One region of the Rahnella sp. PD4 genome, then DNA from elsewhere that is predicted to be linked to it. Evidence: predicted binding sites of a transcription regulator. Region 1 holds the regulator's gene; each other region holds the start of a gene.

Region 1 (5,588 bases):
TTCCATCATTTCCAGATATCCCTGCAATACGGTCAGCGGGGTTCTCAGCTCATGACTGACGTTAGCAAAGAAGTTACGCCGGGCACCTTCAAGCTGACGCATCTGTGTGACATCGCGTGCCACCATCAGCAGTTGCCCTTCTGAATAAGGCATAACGCGAAACTCGACGTAATGCTCGTTATTGAGTTGCAGATTCAGCGCCCGACTGAAATCGCGGGTCTGGATCCACAGCCGGAATTCCGGATAACGCAGCAGGTTGAAGATATGTTGCCCGTTATCTTCCGGCCAGCGGAAACCGAGCAGATCCTGCGCCAGCCCGTTACACCAGAAAATATTGCCTTCTTCCGTGGTCAGCACCACGGCATCGGGCAGCGATTCAGCACCGCTGCGAAAACGTTTGATCAACTGACCTAATTCGCGACGCCGACGCCGGTTGCGCATCTGCATCTGGTTAAGCCCGTAGAACAGCGGCTCCCAGCTCCAGCGGCCGTTCGGCGGCGTAATACTGCGGTCAAGCCACAGCCAGTGAGAGAGTTTAAGCTGGTTGTAATAATTCCAGCCCAGTGCCGCAACCAGCGACACAAACAGGAGCCAGCCGAAATGACCGACGAAAATACCGAGAATTAACGCTGGCAGACAAAAGAGAAAAAATTCGCCGGCCAATCGTTTCCATGACAAACGTTCTAGCACACAGATTCTCCGCTGTGAGGACTCAATAACGCGTTGAAAAACGGTATCCGGTACCACGAACAGTCTGGATCATTCTGTCATGTCCGCTGGTTTCCAACGCCTTACGCAAACGACGAATATGCACGTCTACGGTGCGATCTTCCACATAAACGTTAGTGCCCCAGACGTTATTGAGCAACTGTTCCCGGCTATAAACACGTTCAGAATGCGTCATAAAGAAGTGTAATAACTTAAATTCTGTCGGCCCCATATCAAGCGCCTGTTCGTTGGCCATCACCCGGTGAGACGAGGGATCCAGGCTTAAACCCTGCATGTCGATCACTTCTTCCACCGCCATTGGCGAGATGCGACGCATCACCGCTTTAATGCGGGCAACCAGCTCTTTCGGGGAAAACGGTTTGGTGATGTAATCATCGGCACCGACTTCGAGGCCACGCACCCGATCTTCTTCTTCACCGCGTGCGGTCAACATCATTACCGGAATTTCGCGGGTCAGCGCCTCACGTTTAAGATGCTTAATAAACTGAATACCGGAACCGCCAGGTAACATCCAGTCGAGCAGGATAAGTTCAGGGTAAGGTTCAACAAGCTGCCCAATCGCTGAATCAAAATCCTCAGCTTCTACGGCCTGATAGCCATTTTGTTCCAGTACAAAACACACCATTTCACGGATTGGAGCTTCGTCTTCAACCACCAATATACGTCTAGCCATCGTAGGTCCTGCCAATAGGTTAGCGATCTTTTATTTGATTGCGGGCGCCATTATGCGTCAGTTTTGTGACAGATTTATGAATGAAAAGAATGGTTCATTACAGTCAAATATGACAGATAATTAGCGGCCATCTCGCTGAAATTGGACTGATTTATCGGGGACATCTCCCCCCGCCGACGTTTATACTTTGCCCCATTGTCGTCATCCAGGGTTCATACAGGAGTCTCATGCGCCTGATCCACACGTCAGACTGGCATCTTGGCCAGTACTTTTTCACCAAAAGCCGTGCAGCCGAACATCAGGCATTTCTGCGCTGGCTGACCGGTCAGGTGCAGCAACATCAGGTCGACGCCGTGATTGTCGCGGGTGATATTTTCGATACCGGATCACCGCCCAGTTATGCCCGCGAATTGTATAACCGCTTCGTGGTGGAATTACAACAAACCGGCTGTCAGCTGGTGGTACTGGCTGGCAACCACGATTCCGTCGCAACACTTAATGAATCACGCGAGCTACTTTCCTGCCTGAATACGCGGGTGATTGCCACTGTCGGCGAAAATCTGTCTGAACAGATTTTGGTGCTCAGTCAGCGTGACGGAAAACCGGGCGCGGTACTGTGTGCCATCCCGTTTTTACTCCCGCGTGATCTGCTGGCCAGTCAGGCCGGTCAGTCCGGCAGCGACAAACAACTGGCATTGCAGGAAGCCATCGCCGCACATTATGACGCGCTCTGGCAGGCCGCGCAGGCCAGGCGTGATGAACTTGGCATACCGCTGCCCGTTATTGCAACCGGCCATCTGACCACCGTTGGCGTCAGTACTTCTGATTCCGTGCGTGACATCTATATAGGCACACTTGACGCCTTCCCCGCGCAGGCGTTCCCGCCGGTTGATTATGTGGCGCTTGGCCATATTCACCGCGCACAGTGCGTCGCAAAAACTCACCACATCCGTTACAGCGGTTCGCCAATTGCCCTGAGCTTTGACGAACTGAGCAAAGCCAAAAGTGTGTATCTGCTCGATTTCGACGGGGCAACGCTCAGTGCCATCGACACGCTGGAAATTCCTGTTTTCCAGCCCATGCAGATACTCAAAGGCTCGCTGGCGGAAATTGAAAAGCAACTGGCGCAGTTCGAAGGCGGCGATGCACAAAAACCCGTCTGGCTTGATATCGAAGTCGCCACGCAGGATTATCTCAGCGATATTCAGCGGCGTATTCAGGCGCTGACTGCGGATTTGCCGGTGGAAGTTGTCCTGTTGCGCCGCAGCAAAGAACAGCGCATCAGCAGCATTGAGCAGCAGGAAAAAGAGACCCTCAGTGAACTGAGCGTCAGCGACGTCTTTGAACGGCGGCTGGCGCTGGAGCCGGACCCTGATGCCCCCCGTCAGGCGCGGATGCGCACTCTTTTTGCTCAGGTTGTTGAGCAGGTCACGCACGGTCAGAATGCAGAGGACAGCGCACAATGAAAATTCTCAGCCTGCGTTTAAAAAACCTGAACTCGCTGGAAGGCGAATGGAAAATTGATTTCACTGCCGAGCCGTTCGCCAGCAACGGATTATTCGCGATCACCGGCCCGACCGGTGCAGGGAAAACCACCCTGCTTGATGCCATTTGTCTGGCGCTTTATCATCAGACGCCACGTCTGAACATCACACCAAGCCAGAACGAACTGATGACCCGCCACACCGCCGAATCGCTGGCTGAGGTGGAGTTTGAAGTTAAAGGCGTAGCTTACCGCGCATTCTGGAGCCAGCGTCGTGCTAAAAATTCGCCGGATGGCAACTTGCAGGCACCGAAAGTCGAGCTGGCGTTACTGGCCGGCGGCAAAATTCTGGCCGATAAAGTGCGCGACAAACTCGACGCCATCGCCACACTGACCGGGCTGGATTTCGGCCGTTTCACCAAATCCATGATGCTGTCTCAGGGGCAGTTCGCCGCGTTTCTGAATGCTGATGCCAACGACCGCGCCGAATTGCTGGAAGAACTGACCGGCACCGAAATTTACGGACGGCTGTCTCAGCGCGTCTTTGAGCAACATAAAGAAGCGCGCATCGTACTCGACGGTCTGCATCAGCGCATGTCCGGCATCGAACTGCTCAGCGAAGAACAACGCCAGACGCTGGAGGCACAGCATGCTGAACTGAACGCACAGGAAAACAGCCTCAGCCAACAGGCGCAGCAACGCCTGCGGGATCTGAACTGGCTGCAACAATGGCAACAGGTGCAGCAAAAACTTCAGCAATCTCAGTTGCAGCTGGCTGCCGCTGAGCAGGAAAATCTGGCCGCCGCGCCGCAGTTACAACAGCTGGCACGCAGTGAACCGGCGGAAAAACTGCGTCCGTTACTCAATGACCGTCAGCGTTGTCAGGAAGAGTCACAACGCCTTCAGCAGCATCTGACGCAACTGATACAGCAACAGGAACAGCAGATCGCGCAGATGGCGCCGCTGAACCAGGCAGCAGAACAGGCGCAAACTGCACGTCAGAAGCAGGCCGAAGAACAGCGCCGGATGCAAACGCTGATCGAAGAAAAAATCCTGCCGCTGGACGGTGAAATCGCTCAGTGGCACAAATCACTGGCAGAAACACAGCGGGCGGTCAGTGAATCGCAGAAACAGGCCGCTGACCAGAACACAACACTGCGGCAAATAACGGCAGAACGACAAAAACTGGATGAAGAAAACCGCCAGCATCAAACCCGGCAGACCGCACTGACCGAAGCCCTTAACGCCGCACAGCAGCGTCAGGCAGCTCTGGAAAAACAGCATCCGCTGGCAGCCTTACAGAAACGGCAAACAGAACTGATGCAACTCCGGCCGGTGCGACAACAGCTTTTTTCGCTCGCGCAACTTTTCCCGCAGCTTAACCAGCGCGTGCAGCAACAAAACCAAGATTTTGCGCAGTATCAGGTACAACTGGCTGAGGAAGAGCAGCGCCTGGATAAGATCCGCCTGCAATGTCAGACACAACTTGAACATCTCAACGACGTAAAAACGCTGCATAAACAGGAAATGCTGATCGTCAGCCTCGAAGCTGAACGCGCGAATTTGCAAAGCGGTAAAGCCTGCCCGTTGTGCGGCTCGACCTCGCATCCGGCGGTTGAACACTATCAGGAGATCAAACCTTCTGAAACCGCACAGCGCGTCGAGAAAATGCAGCTTGAATTCGATGCGGTAAAAGCCAGCGGTATCGAACTGGCGGCGAAGATCAAAAGCCTGAAAGAACAGCAAAGACGTCTGCAGATCCTGATGGAGCAGGATCAGCAGCAACTGAATGCGCAGACGGCAAACTGGCAACAGCTCAGCATGCCGCTGAATCTGACGTTTACCCTGCATGACACCACTGACATCTCGCAATGGCTGACCGCCCGCGACGAAGAAGAGCAGCAGTCTCAGGCGCTGACCGGCCAGCACGAACAGCTGGCACGGGCACTTCAACAGGCGAAAGATGCCCTGACTGACGCCCTGAATCTCCAACAGAAAGTACAACAGCAAAGTGCATTGCTGACCGAACGCATTACGCGGCTGGTAGAAATAGAGGCGAAATCTCAGCAAGACCTTGTCCGGTTGCAAAAACAACAGGCCGAAGGTGAAAAAGCGCTTTCTGAGCTTCATGCCCGGCGCCTCGAACTGTTCGGCGAGCGCCAGGTGGCTCAGGTTCGCGAACACTTACATCAGCAACAGCAGGCGGCAGAAAAAGCGTTCAGTGATGCCCAGACCGCGCTGCATAAGGCGCAGGAACAACGCGACCAGCTTGCCGGTCAGCTGGCCAGTGCGCAAAAGCAACAATTACAGACCAGCGCACAACTGACGCAAACGGAACAGGTGTGGCAACAGGCGCTGAGCACCAGCGGGTTTGCCGATGAAGCCGCGGTGAAAGAAGCGCTGCTTGACGACGTGCTGCGCCAACAGCTGCAGCAACGCAAAGAACATCTGCAACAACAACTTGCACAGGCTCAGGCATTACTGACTGACGCCAGAGATATGCTGGAAAAGCATCGTCTTGTCCGCCCTGCTCATCTGAGTGAATCTGACGGTGATCTTAATGCCCTGACCGTGCAGCAGACGGAACTGGCTCAACAACTGAAAGCGTTACAACAACGTCTGGGCGAAGTGAAGAACCAACTGGAAAGCGACAAGCAGCGCCACAGCGGACAACAGGCGCTGATTGCTCAGATAGCGCAGGCA
Region 2 (5,588 bases), on a different contig from region 1:
AAGTGATTGCGGGCTTTGCTGGCGGCACGGCTGATGCCTTCACGCTGTTTGAGCTGTTCGAGCGCAAGCTGGAAATGCATCAGGGTCATCTGGTGAAAGCTGCCGTTGAACTGGCAAAAGACTGGCGAACCGACCGCATGCTGCGACGTCTGGAAGCCTTGCTGGCCGTCGCGGATGAAAACGCGTCGCTTATCATCAGCGGTAACGGCGATGTTATCCAGCCGGAAAACGACCTGATCGCCATCGGTTCCGGTGGCCCGTATGCCCAGGCCGCGGCACGCGCATTGCTGGAAAATTCCGAGCTTGAAGCGCGCGACATCGTTGAAAAATCGCTGAGCATCGCCGGTGACATCTGCATCTATACCAACCATTTCCACACTATCGAAGAATTATCTTCTAAAGCGTAAGGATCGAAATTATGTCTGAGATGACCCCGCGCGAGATTGTCAGCGAATTAGACAGTTACATCATTGGCCAGGATAAAGCGAAACGCGCCGTGGCCATTGCTTTGCGTAACCGCTGGCGCCGCATGCAGCTCGATGAAGCGCTGCGCCATGAAGTCACCCCGAAAAATATTCTGATGATCGGCCCGACCGGTGTCGGCAAAACCGAAATTGCCCGCCGTCTGGCGAAACTTGCTAACGCGCCGTTCATCAAAGTAGAAGCGACCAAATTCACTGAAGTCGGTTATGTGGGTAAAGAAGTGGATTCTATTATCCGCGACCTGACCGATTCCGCTGTGAAAATGGTGCGTCTGCAATCTATTGAAAAAAACCGTTATCGTGCTGAAGAACTGGCCGAAGAACGTATTCTGGACGTACTGATCCCGCCGGCTAAAAATAACTGGGGGCAGCCTGACGAAGCGCAGGAACCTTCTGCTGCGCGCCAGAACTTCCGCAAAAAACTGCGTGAAGGCCAGCTCGACGACAAAGAAATTGAAATCAGCCTGGCATCCGGCCCGATTGGCGTTGAAATTATGTCTCCGCCGGGCATGGAAGAAATGACTAATCAGTTGCAGTCGATGTTCCAGAGCATGGGTGCTCAGAAACAGAAACCACGTAAACTGAAAATCAAAGAAGCGCTGAAGCTGCTGATTGAAGAAGAAGCGGCGAAACTGGTGAACCCGGAAGATCTGAAAGAACAGGCGATCGAAGCCGTTGAACAACACGGTATCGTGTTTATCGATGAGATCGACAAAATCTGTAAACGTGGCGGTCAGAGTTCAGGCCCTGACGTATCCCGTGAAGGTGTTCAGCGTGATCTGTTGCCACTGGTGGAAGGCTGCACGGTGTCTACCAAGCATGGCATGGTGAAAACCGATCATATCCTGTTCATCGCATCCGGCGCATTCCAGACGGCCAGTCCGTCAGACCTGATCCCAGAATTGCAGGGTCGTCTGCCCATTCGTGTGGAACTGCAGGCGCTGTCGACTGAAGACTTCGAACGTATCCTGACCGAGCCAAGTGCTTCGCTGACACATCAGTACAAAGCATTGATGGCGACCGAAGGCGTAACCATTGATTTCACCGCTGACGGTATCCGGCGCATTGCAGAAGCCGCATGGCAGGTAAACGAAACCACCGAGAATATCGGTGCGCGTCGTCTGCACACCGTTCTGGAGCGTCTGATGGAAGATATCTCTTACGACGCCAGCGAAAGTAACGGAATCTCCATAAACATTGATGCAGATTATGTTAGAAGCCACCTTGACCAGCTGGTAGCTGATGAAGATCTGAGCCGTTTTATCTTATAATTTGCTCATACGTTCCGAAAGTGATCTTCAGGGAGGCGTTTGCCTCCCTGATTTTTTTTAGATTTCGGACTGATTCTTCACCTGAGCGAAATCATCTATGAGCATAATCACTTCCTGCACACCGACGACGCCCGCCCGCGCCTGGCTGGAAAGCTTGCGCCCGAAAACCTTGCCACTGGCGTTTGCCTCTATCGTCATGGGTTCTGCCATTGCCAGCCTGCAAAATACCTTCCATCCGCTTATTGCATTGCTGGCACTGCTGACTGCCGGCTGTCTGCAAATCCTGTCGAATCTGGCGAATGACTATGGGGACGCAGAGAAAGGCAGCGATACCCCGGATCGCGTCGGCCCTCTGCGCGGAATGCAAAAGGGGCTGATTACCGCTGCGCAGATGAAGCACGCCATTATCCTGACCATCGCGCTGACCATAATTTGCGGTATCGCGCTCATCGCCGTGGCCTGCCATAAACCCAGTGATGTGGTCGGGTTTTTGGTTCTCGGCTTGCTGTCGATTGGTGCGGCGATTACCTATACCGTCGGCACACGGCCTTATGGCTACATGGGGCTTGGCGATATTTCCGTTCTTATTTTCTTCGGCTGGATCAGTGTCGCGGGGACGTTTTATTTACAGGCAGGCTATTTCGACTGGATCGTGATGCTTCCGGCGACGGCAACCGGTTTGCTCTCCACCGCCGTGCTCAATATCAATAATTTGCGCGATATCGAAACCGACAGTATCAATGGCAAGAATACACTGGCGGTTCGCCTCGGGACGGTTAACGCCCGCCGTTATCACACTATCATCCTGACCGCCGCCGTGCTGTGTCTGGTCATTTTCTCCGCCGTATACCTGCATCATTGGACCGGCTGGCTGTTTATTCTGGCGATTCCGATGCTGGCGAAACATGTGGCGCGGGTGATGAAATCCACAACATCCACCGAAGTCCGCCCGTTACTGGAACATATGGTAAAAACGGCGTTGCTGACTAACGTCTTGTTTGCAGTAGGACTGTTACTCAATTGAACAAAGTTGGCCTGATGTGCGTTTATCAGGTCACTTTTCACATTTAACAATTGATGATTTTGCCAACATCCGCCGGAAAGGGATATACTGAGCATTCATGCAGCAACCAGATGAAAACCTATGAAATACGATACTTCCGAACTTTGCGACATCTACCATGAAGAAGTGAATGTCGTCGAACCCTTGTTCTCCAACTTTGGCGGCCGTACTTCATTTGGCGGGCAAATCACCACTGTGAAATGCTTCGAAGATAATGGCTTGCTTTATGACCTGCTGGAAGAAAACGGCCGTGGCCGTGTGTTAGTGATTGATGGCGGCGGTTCTGTGCGTCGCGCACTGCTGGATGCCGGACTGGCACGCCTCGCGTTCCAGAACGAATGGGAAGGCATCGTGATTTATGGTGCAGTCCGTCAGGTTGACGATCTCGAAGAGTTGGACCTGGGTATTCAGGCGATGGCGGCTATCCCGGCTGGCGCAGGCAGTGAAGGAATCGGCGAAAGCGACATTCGTGTCAATTTCGGCGGCGTCACCTTCTTCTCCGGCGACCATCTTTATGCCGATAATACCGGTATCGTGCTGTCAGAAGACCCGCTCGATATAGAATAATTTTCTTCTGTGCACAACAAAAAAGGACGCCTTGGCGTCCTTTTTTATTTGGAATATGAAGTCATTAAACTTCTTCCATTTTTCCCAACAGTGCACGCAGACGATCCTGCCATACGTGTTGTTCTTCTTTCAGCTGCGCATTTTCACGCACCAGAGACTCATGATTGCCGCTGGCTTGCTGAACTTCCTGAGACAGGGCGTTGTTCTGCTCTTTCAGTTCTTCGATTTCCATCTGCAACAGAGTAATGGTATCGATCGCTTGCTGAACTTTAGCTTCTAATTTCTCAAATACTTCAAATGACATTTTTCGGTCCCCTTATGTTCGCAAGGCGCACATCTTATGTTCTGCCGCATCGTCCGGACACGGCTCAAAAATTCCTGCACTCCGTCGATTTTTATAACGAATTCATCAGAGAATTGCATAAAACCGGCAGGTGTCTTAACGGGTGATTGTATGTAGCCAGCTTTGATCTGTCTACCCGCAACCCCTCTATCCACGCAGTCTGTTGCAATTTTACAGTGCCGGGTATCAGGAAATGCCTAAAAAGCAGCGTCACACGCCAGAAATAGCCTTTAATGCCGAATAACCGTAGCCACCGTGCAACACGTAATAGTGATGCTCGTTTGTCAGCAACGCGCGCTGAAAATGTTAAATCCAGGCCTTTTGGCGCGGCATCATGGTCCGACAATACGCGAAATCGCTCATTTTTATGACGCAACACACAAAATTTGATTTCGCTATTTCTCGTTTATGCTCGTTAACGATAAATTCACATTACGTTCTCATTTAATGATGAACGCCAAAATCCGATTACGTTCACAAACGACATAACAGAAAAACTATAACTAACCATTAACATCATCCTTAGCAGGATCAAACTATGAGCCAAACCATGAGTTCCACATTAAAAGGTCAGTGCATCGCTGAGTTTCTGGGTACCGGGCTTATCATTTTCTTTGGTGCGGGCTGTGTCGCAGCAATGAAACTTGCCGGGGCAACCTTTGGCCAGTGGGAAATCAGTATCATCTGGGGTCTGGGTGTGGCAATGGCCATCTACCTGACAGCCGCCATCTCCGGTGCACACCTGAATCCGGCGGTGACCGTTGCACTTTGTTTGTTTGCAAACTTTGAAGGACGCAAAGTTCTGCCTTACATCGTGGCACAGGTCGCCGGTGCTTTTTGCGCCGCTGCACTGGTTTATGGCCTTTACTACAATCTGTTCTTCGATTTTGAGCAAAGCCACAATATGGTCCGCGGCAGCGTCGAAAGTCTGGATCTGGCCGGTATTTTCTCTACCTATCCGAACCCGCACATCAGCGTATTGCAGGCGTTTCTGGTAGAAACGGTGATTACAGCCATTCTGATGGCGTTAATCCTCGGCCTGACTGATGATGGCAACGGTATTCCACGTGGCCCGCTGGCACCGCTGCTTATCGGTATCCTGATCGCCGTTATCGGTGCATCCATGGGGCCACTGACCGGATTCGCCCTGAACCCGGCCCGTGACTTCGGTCCGAAAGTGTTCGCCTTCTTCGCTGGCTGGGGCAAGGTTGCCTTCACCGGTGCGCGCGATATTCCTTATTTCCTGGTGCCAATTTTTGGCCCGTTGCTCGGGGCTTCTCTGGGTGCCATCGCCTACAAGGCGCTGATTGGTCGCCATTTGCCAAATCAGATTAATGAACCGGCAGAAGAAAAAGCACCTCAGCCATCCAAACAACGTAAGGCCTGATCGGCTAAACTGTTCCACAGCTTACTCATTCGTAGGATGAATATTATGTCAGCAGATACGACTCACGAAAAAAAATACATTGTTGCACTCGACCAGGGTACAACCAGTTCACGCGCCGTAGTTCTGGATCACGATGCCAATATCGTCAGCGTGGCACAACGCGAGTTCACCCAGATCTACCCGAAATCGGGCTGGGTTGAGCATGACCCGATGGAAATCTGGGCATCGCAAAGCTCGGTGCTGGTGGAAGTGTTGGCAAAAGCCGACATTAATTCCGATCAGATTGCCGGTATCGGTATCACCAACCAGCGCGAAACTACCATTGTGTGGGAAAAAGAAACTGGCAAGCCAATCTATAATGCGATTGTCTGGCAATGCCGCCGCACAGCTGACATCTGCGAAACGCTGAAAAAAGACGGTCTGGAAGAATACATTCGCCACAACACCGGCCTGGTTATCGACCCGTACTTCTCCG
Region 3 (5,588 bases), on a different contig from region 1:
AAGTGGAATCCGGGTCAGCGAAACCGAATGATTTGCCTTTCAGGTCAGATAATTTCTGATACGGGCTGTCGGCTTTAACAATAACAACGGAGTGATAACCACGAGATTTGTCGGTATCGTCAATCACGATGCCCACCAGATCCACCGCTTTCGGATTATTAATATAAACCGAAGCAAAAGATGAAGGTGACATGCTTAATACCATGTCGACTTTCTTACCTAACAACCCCTGAATAACACCTGAATAATCGGATGAATTACGCAGTTTGGTATCCACATTTAATTCTTTATCGAAGAAATCTTTTACACACTGATTATCACCGATTTGCTGAGTGGCATTCTGCCCGCCCAAAATACCTAAGTTTAATTCTTTAGGAGCATCTTCTGCCATGCTGTACATCGCGGTAAAAGAACCTGCTACGAAGACTGCCAGACGTAATAACTTCTTCATGAAATAATGACCTTGTGTAGATTGAGTGAAAGTAGAAATAAGCACTGCAAAAAAATAAATAACATTATTATTTAACTGTTTATAGCGTCGTGCTCTTCACCGTATAACTGATGCAAAATATCATCAGTTAACTGATCCGGATGTCCGTCGAAAATAATCTGACCTTTCGCGATGCCGATAACGCGGGTGCAATAATCTTTCACCAGTTCTACCGAATGCAGATTGACCATCACGGCAATATTCTCTTCGCTGACTTTTTTCAGCGCATTCATGATGCGCAGGGTATTTTTCGGATCCAGTGACGCCACCGGTTCATCAGCCAGCAGAATTTTTGGGTTCTGCATCAGCGCACGACAAATCGCTACCCGTTGCATCTGGCCACCGGAAAGGTTTTCGGCACGCTGCAACGCATGCGGCAACATGTGCAACCATTCAAGCAAAGAGATGGCACGGGCACGGTCTTCGTCGTCGAACTGATTAAAAAATGATTTGAACGTTGAGGTGTGACTGAGACGCCCCAGTAACACATTTGTCAGAACATCAAGACGAGGTACCAGACAGAAATCCTGGAAAATCATGCCACAACACGAGCGCCAGCGACGCAACGCTTTGCCGGTCAGCCCTGCCAGTTCCTGGTGTTCGCCATTTTCGTAATGGCATACCACACTGCCTTCTGTGAGCGGGATAGTCCCGTTGAGAACATGCAGCAGAGTGGATTTACCTGCGCCGGAACGGCCAATTACCGCCACGAATTCACCGGCATGGAGATCAAAATTGATGTCATTCAGGACACGCTGACCTGATTTGTAGGATTTCACGAGACCCTTGACGTCCAGAACCTTGTTCAGATGCTGTGGCCCGGTCTGAGGATATTCAGCCTGTGCCAGCTTAAGTTGAGCTTGAGCCATGATGCTGTCTCTCGGTTGCTTTCGTTATCTGGCGTTCATTAAGCGCGAGTTTTATGACACATCAATGACGATTTAATGGACAGCGCATGACAAAAATGCAACAGATTAAGTGAAATTACCTAACCCATATCCCGAATGACATTTAACTTAATAAGTATCATTTAAGCCTATGATTAGATGGCATCACATTAAAAAAGGAAGATGAAATGGATAATCTGTCACTCATCGCCACGCTGAAAGAGATTGCAGGCAGCCGCCACGTGTTGACCGGCGATAGCAATACCGAACGCTATCGTAAAGGGTTCCGCTCCGGTGGCGGCAAAGCGCTGGCGGTGGTTTTTCCGCAAACGCTGCTGCAACAGTGGCAACTGCTCAAGGCCTGTATCGCCGCCGATAAGATTGTCATTATGCAGGCCGCCAATACCGGCCTGACCGAAGGCTCGACGCCCAGCGGCGACGACTATGACCGCGACATTATTATTTTCAGCACACTGAAACTGGACCAGATCCAGTTACTCGACGGTGGCCATCAGGTGATCGGCTTTCCCGGCAGCACGCTCTACAAACTGGAAAAGATCCTCAAACCCTACAACCGCGAACCGCACTCGGTAATTGGCTCGTCCTGCATTGGCGCGTCGGTGGTCGGCGGGATTTGTAATAATTCCGGCGGATCGCTGGTGAAACGCGGACCGGCATATACCGAAATGGCGTTGTATGCGCAGATCGATGTGCAGGGTGAATTGCAACTGATTAACCATCTGGGAATTAACCTTGGCGAAACGCCGGAAGAAATCCTCACACGTCTCGAAAGAGGCGATTACCGTGAAACCGATATCACGCATGATCAGCGCCTGGCCTCGGATCATGATTATGCTTCTCGTGTCCGCGAAGTTGATGCGGATACACCATCGCGTTTCAACGCGGATGAACGACGTTTATTTGAAGCATCAGGTTGTGCGGGTAAACTGGCCGTTTTCGCCGTACGGCTGGATACCTTTCCGGCAGAAACACAACAGCAGGTTTTTTACATCGGCACCAATGACACTGCGGTGTTGACAGAATTACGTCGTCAGATCCTGCGTGATTTCGTTAATCTTCCGGTGGCCGGGGAATATATGCATCGGGATATTTTCGATATCACCGAAGTCTACGGTAAAGATACATTTATGATGATCGACAAGCTTGGCACCGACAAAATGCCGGACATGTTTACTGCCAAAGGGAAGTTCGATGCGCACGCCAGTAAGGTTCCATTCCTGCCCAAAAATTTCAGTGACCGTGTGATGCAATGCCTGAGCAAAGCTTTACCTAATCACCTTCCCCCCCGCATGAAACAGTACCGTGACCGGTTTGAACATCACTTACTGCTGAAAATGTCCGGCCCCGGCATTGACGAGGCCCGAACCTTTCTGACACGTTTCTTTACTGAGGGTCAGGGTGATTTCTTTATCTGTTCTGCCGACGAAGGCAAAAAAGCTTTCCTGCACCGCTTCGCCGCCGCTGGTGCCGCCGTGCGCTATCACGCAGTACATGAAAAAGAAGTGGAAGATATTCTGGCGCTGGACATCGCGCTGCGTCGTAACGACCGCGACTGGTTTGAAACACTGCCGGAAGATATCAACAGTCAGCTGGTGGCAAAATTGTATTACGGCCATTTCATGTGCCATGTGTTCCATCAGGATTACATCGTCAAAAAAGGCGCAAACAGCAAGGCGCTGAAACACAAAATGTTAGCGCTGCTCGACGCTAAAGGTGCGGAATATCCCGCTGAACATAACGTCGGCCATTTGTATATTGCGAAACCCCATCTGAAAGAATTCTACCGACAGGCCGACCCGACCAACAGTTTTAACCCGGGGATCGGGAAAACCAGTAAGCTAAAAAACTGGCAGGATTGATACTTTCATCTCTTCCCCTGCGAAAGGGGTTAATACCTCCCTCCCCTTCGCAGGGGAGGGAGCAATGCAACCTCATCTCATCAATACTCAGAATAGTTGCGTTCCATAGCCCCACATGATCACCGTCAGAGCCAAAAGTAGTTCTAAAACCAGAACACCCATTGCCAGCGTTGAACTGGAGAACAGAAAACCTTCGCGCCGGTCGATATTGAGAAAGTTAGGGATGCCGAGATATAACAGATATCCGCTGTAACACAGGCCAATGAGTCCGACAAACAGACATAACCAGACCATCGGGTAAAGGGCTACGATCCCGCTGAGGAACATCGGGGTAGCAACATAGCCGGCGAAGACGATACAGCTGTTGAGTGTCGGCCGGCTATCATAACGACGCGCCATTCCATAGATAATCCGTCCCATAAGGGCAACGGCAGCAAGCATCAGAACATAGAAAACGACTGCGATATAAGACGCCGTGAACAGGGAAACCCGCAGCGTCTCGCCGTCACCGAAGTTCCAGCCCAGTTGTGTTGTTCCGATGAAAGAGCAGACTACCGGGATCAGCGCCATTAACAGAACATGGTGTGAATACACATGTGAAACGGTTTCCCGCTCACGCTGGATTTGTTGCAGTTCGGGACCTGGATTGGATATCAGCCCCCAGACATGATTAGCCATGAAACACCCCCTTGTACGCCGAAAGCCGCCAGCAGCGTGCTGTGATAAACCTTCGGCAATGCCGTTCAGACAAGGGCATAAGGAAGGTGGCGGCCTGTCTATATTATAGTCGTTATTGCCAGTTTTGCTGGCACGGCCAATACAGTGTAATGGGTGATTAACCGCATCAGATCGCCTTTAGTGGATATAGCGTGCCGCCGTAAACGTCACGCCAACCAGTACAAGCATCATGCCAATAATCCATCGGGTCTGTGTGATCATGAGTTCATAAAACATTGTCTGCATTGCACTCATTGAAGCTTCAATCTTCACAAAACGTTGATCTATTTTGTCAAAGCGCTCATCCACTCGTTCAAACTGTTTATCCACTCGCTCAAACTGTTTATCCACCTGTTCAAACTGTTTATCTATCCGCACCAGATGGTCGTCAATTCTCAGGAGGTGCCCGTCGATACGGGCGATGCTCTGTTCGGTTTTTCCGACACGCTCACCGATATCGGTCACGACATCGGTGAGCGTGACCATCTGGTATTCCAGTTTTCCGACACGGAGATTCGTTTCTGTAACCACTACGGTCAGCTGGCTGACCTGCTGTTCCACCTTCCCCACACGCAGATTCAGCCCGGCGATTTCCTCACCATTTTTGATTCCCTGTTTTTCAATATTGTTGATCTGGTTTTGCATGAGCTTTTCCATGAATGATTTTCCTTTGTATTCTTCCGGCCACACAGGGGCGCCAGGAAAATAGAGCGTCGGATTGACGGGCGATAGCGTCCGTGTGCTGAGCTGATACATCGTTGTTGTCCCTTACATGAGCGTTCCCTGTTTAGAAATCCTTAATCTGCGTGAAGTGTGCACTGGATAAATAACCACCTCAAATCAATTTCCTTCTCGATAAATACGTCATTACTTATGTATCTATATATGGCTGAGTTGCATTGCCTGGCTGAATAAATACCAATTAAAATAGCCAGTTATGCTTTCCGTTAACAGGCCAAACTTAAAGGGACAACAGGCGGGTGCGGATGACGAAAATCATCACCCGTCCAGAGGGAACCCGGCATTTCCTGCCCGCATTAACGGATGAATATTTACTGGCAAAAACATCTGCGGCGCGGCTAAAAAATCATTAACGTAGAGGCAGACACTCATCAGGAGAAGGGTATGCGCATTACCTGCTTACACACAGCGGACAGCAATATTGCGGTATTTGAAAATACAGCGCGGGCGCTGGGGTTGGATCAGCATCAGTTCCGGCATGTTTCGCGGCCCGATTTACTGGCCGCAGCCGAAAAGGCGGGCGGGCTGACGGCGGAAATTCTTCAGCAGACGGCGGATGTACTGCTGGCATTGAGTGAAAATACCGATCGCGTTTTACTGACCTGTTCAACGCTGGGGCCTGCTGCGACACTTGCCAGTAAAAGCACCACAGTGCCGGTTTTACGTGTCGATCAGGCGCTGGCGGAACAGGCCATGCAAACGGCAGGCAATGTGGTCGCACTGTGCGCGGTCGAAACGACCCTGGAGCCAACGCGGCAGTTATTCGCGCAGGTAGAAAGACATCCGCAGGCACGGCTTAAAACCCGTCTGGTGGCAGGCGCATGGGAAAAGTTTAAACAGGGCGATCTGGCCGGATATTTACAGGCCATCGCG

Evidence for each region. Region 1 encodes PhoB, which activates phosphate uptake and scavenging genes when phosphate is short. Its sites were predicted from a motif close to CTGTCATAAAACTGNCNNAT; they were not measured.
Region 2: a site for PhoB is predicted at 4,081-4,100, ahead of ACOZIO_RS22875 (MIP/aquaporin family protein). Genes of this name have one in related genera too.
Region 3: a site for PhoB is predicted at 1,400-1,419, ahead of phnC (phosphonate ABC transporter ATP-binding protein). Genes of this name have one in related genera too.

Annotation. Positions count from the first base shown of each region.
Region 1 covers NZ_JBLZQF010000003.1:514,389-519,976, reverse strand. Annotated here, with positions in the region: gene phoR (phosphate regulon sensor histidine kinase PhoR) at 1-690, opposite strand, end outside; gene phoB (phosphate response regulator transcription factor PhoB) at 713-1,402, opposite strand; gene sbcD (exonuclease subunit SbcD) at 1,630-2,868, shown strand; gene sbcC (exonuclease subunit SbcC) at 2,865-5,588, shown strand, end outside.
Region 2 covers NZ_JBLZQF010000013.1:81,980-87,567, reverse strand. Annotated here, with positions in the region: gene hslV (ATP-dependent protease subunit HslV) at 1-407, shown strand, start outside; gene hslU (HslU--HslV peptidase ATPase subunit) at 419-1,753, shown strand; gene ACOZIO_RS22890 (1,4-dihydroxy-2-naphthoate polyprenyltransferase) at 1,851-2,777, shown strand; gene rraA (ribonuclease E activity regulator RraA) at 2,898-3,383, shown strand; gene zapB (septal ring assembly protein ZapB) at 3,448-3,687, opposite strand; gene ACOZIO_RS22875 (MIP/aquaporin family protein) at 4,265-5,113, shown strand; gene glpK (glycerol kinase GlpK) at 5,159-5,588, shown strand, end outside.
Region 3 covers NZ_JBLZQF010000008.1:174,277-179,864, reverse strand. Annotated here, with positions in the region: gene phnD (phosphonate ABC transporter substrate-binding protein) at 1-451, opposite strand, end outside; gene phnC (phosphonate ABC transporter ATP-binding protein) at 523-1,359, opposite strand; gene dld (D-lactate dehydrogenase) at 1,566-3,257, shown strand; gene ACOZIO_RS19245 (Yip1 family protein) at 3,345-3,935, opposite strand; gene ACOZIO_RS19240 (hypothetical protein) at 4,113-4,730, opposite strand; gene ACOZIO_RS19235 (aspartate/glutamate racemase family protein) at 5,100-5,588, shown strand, end outside.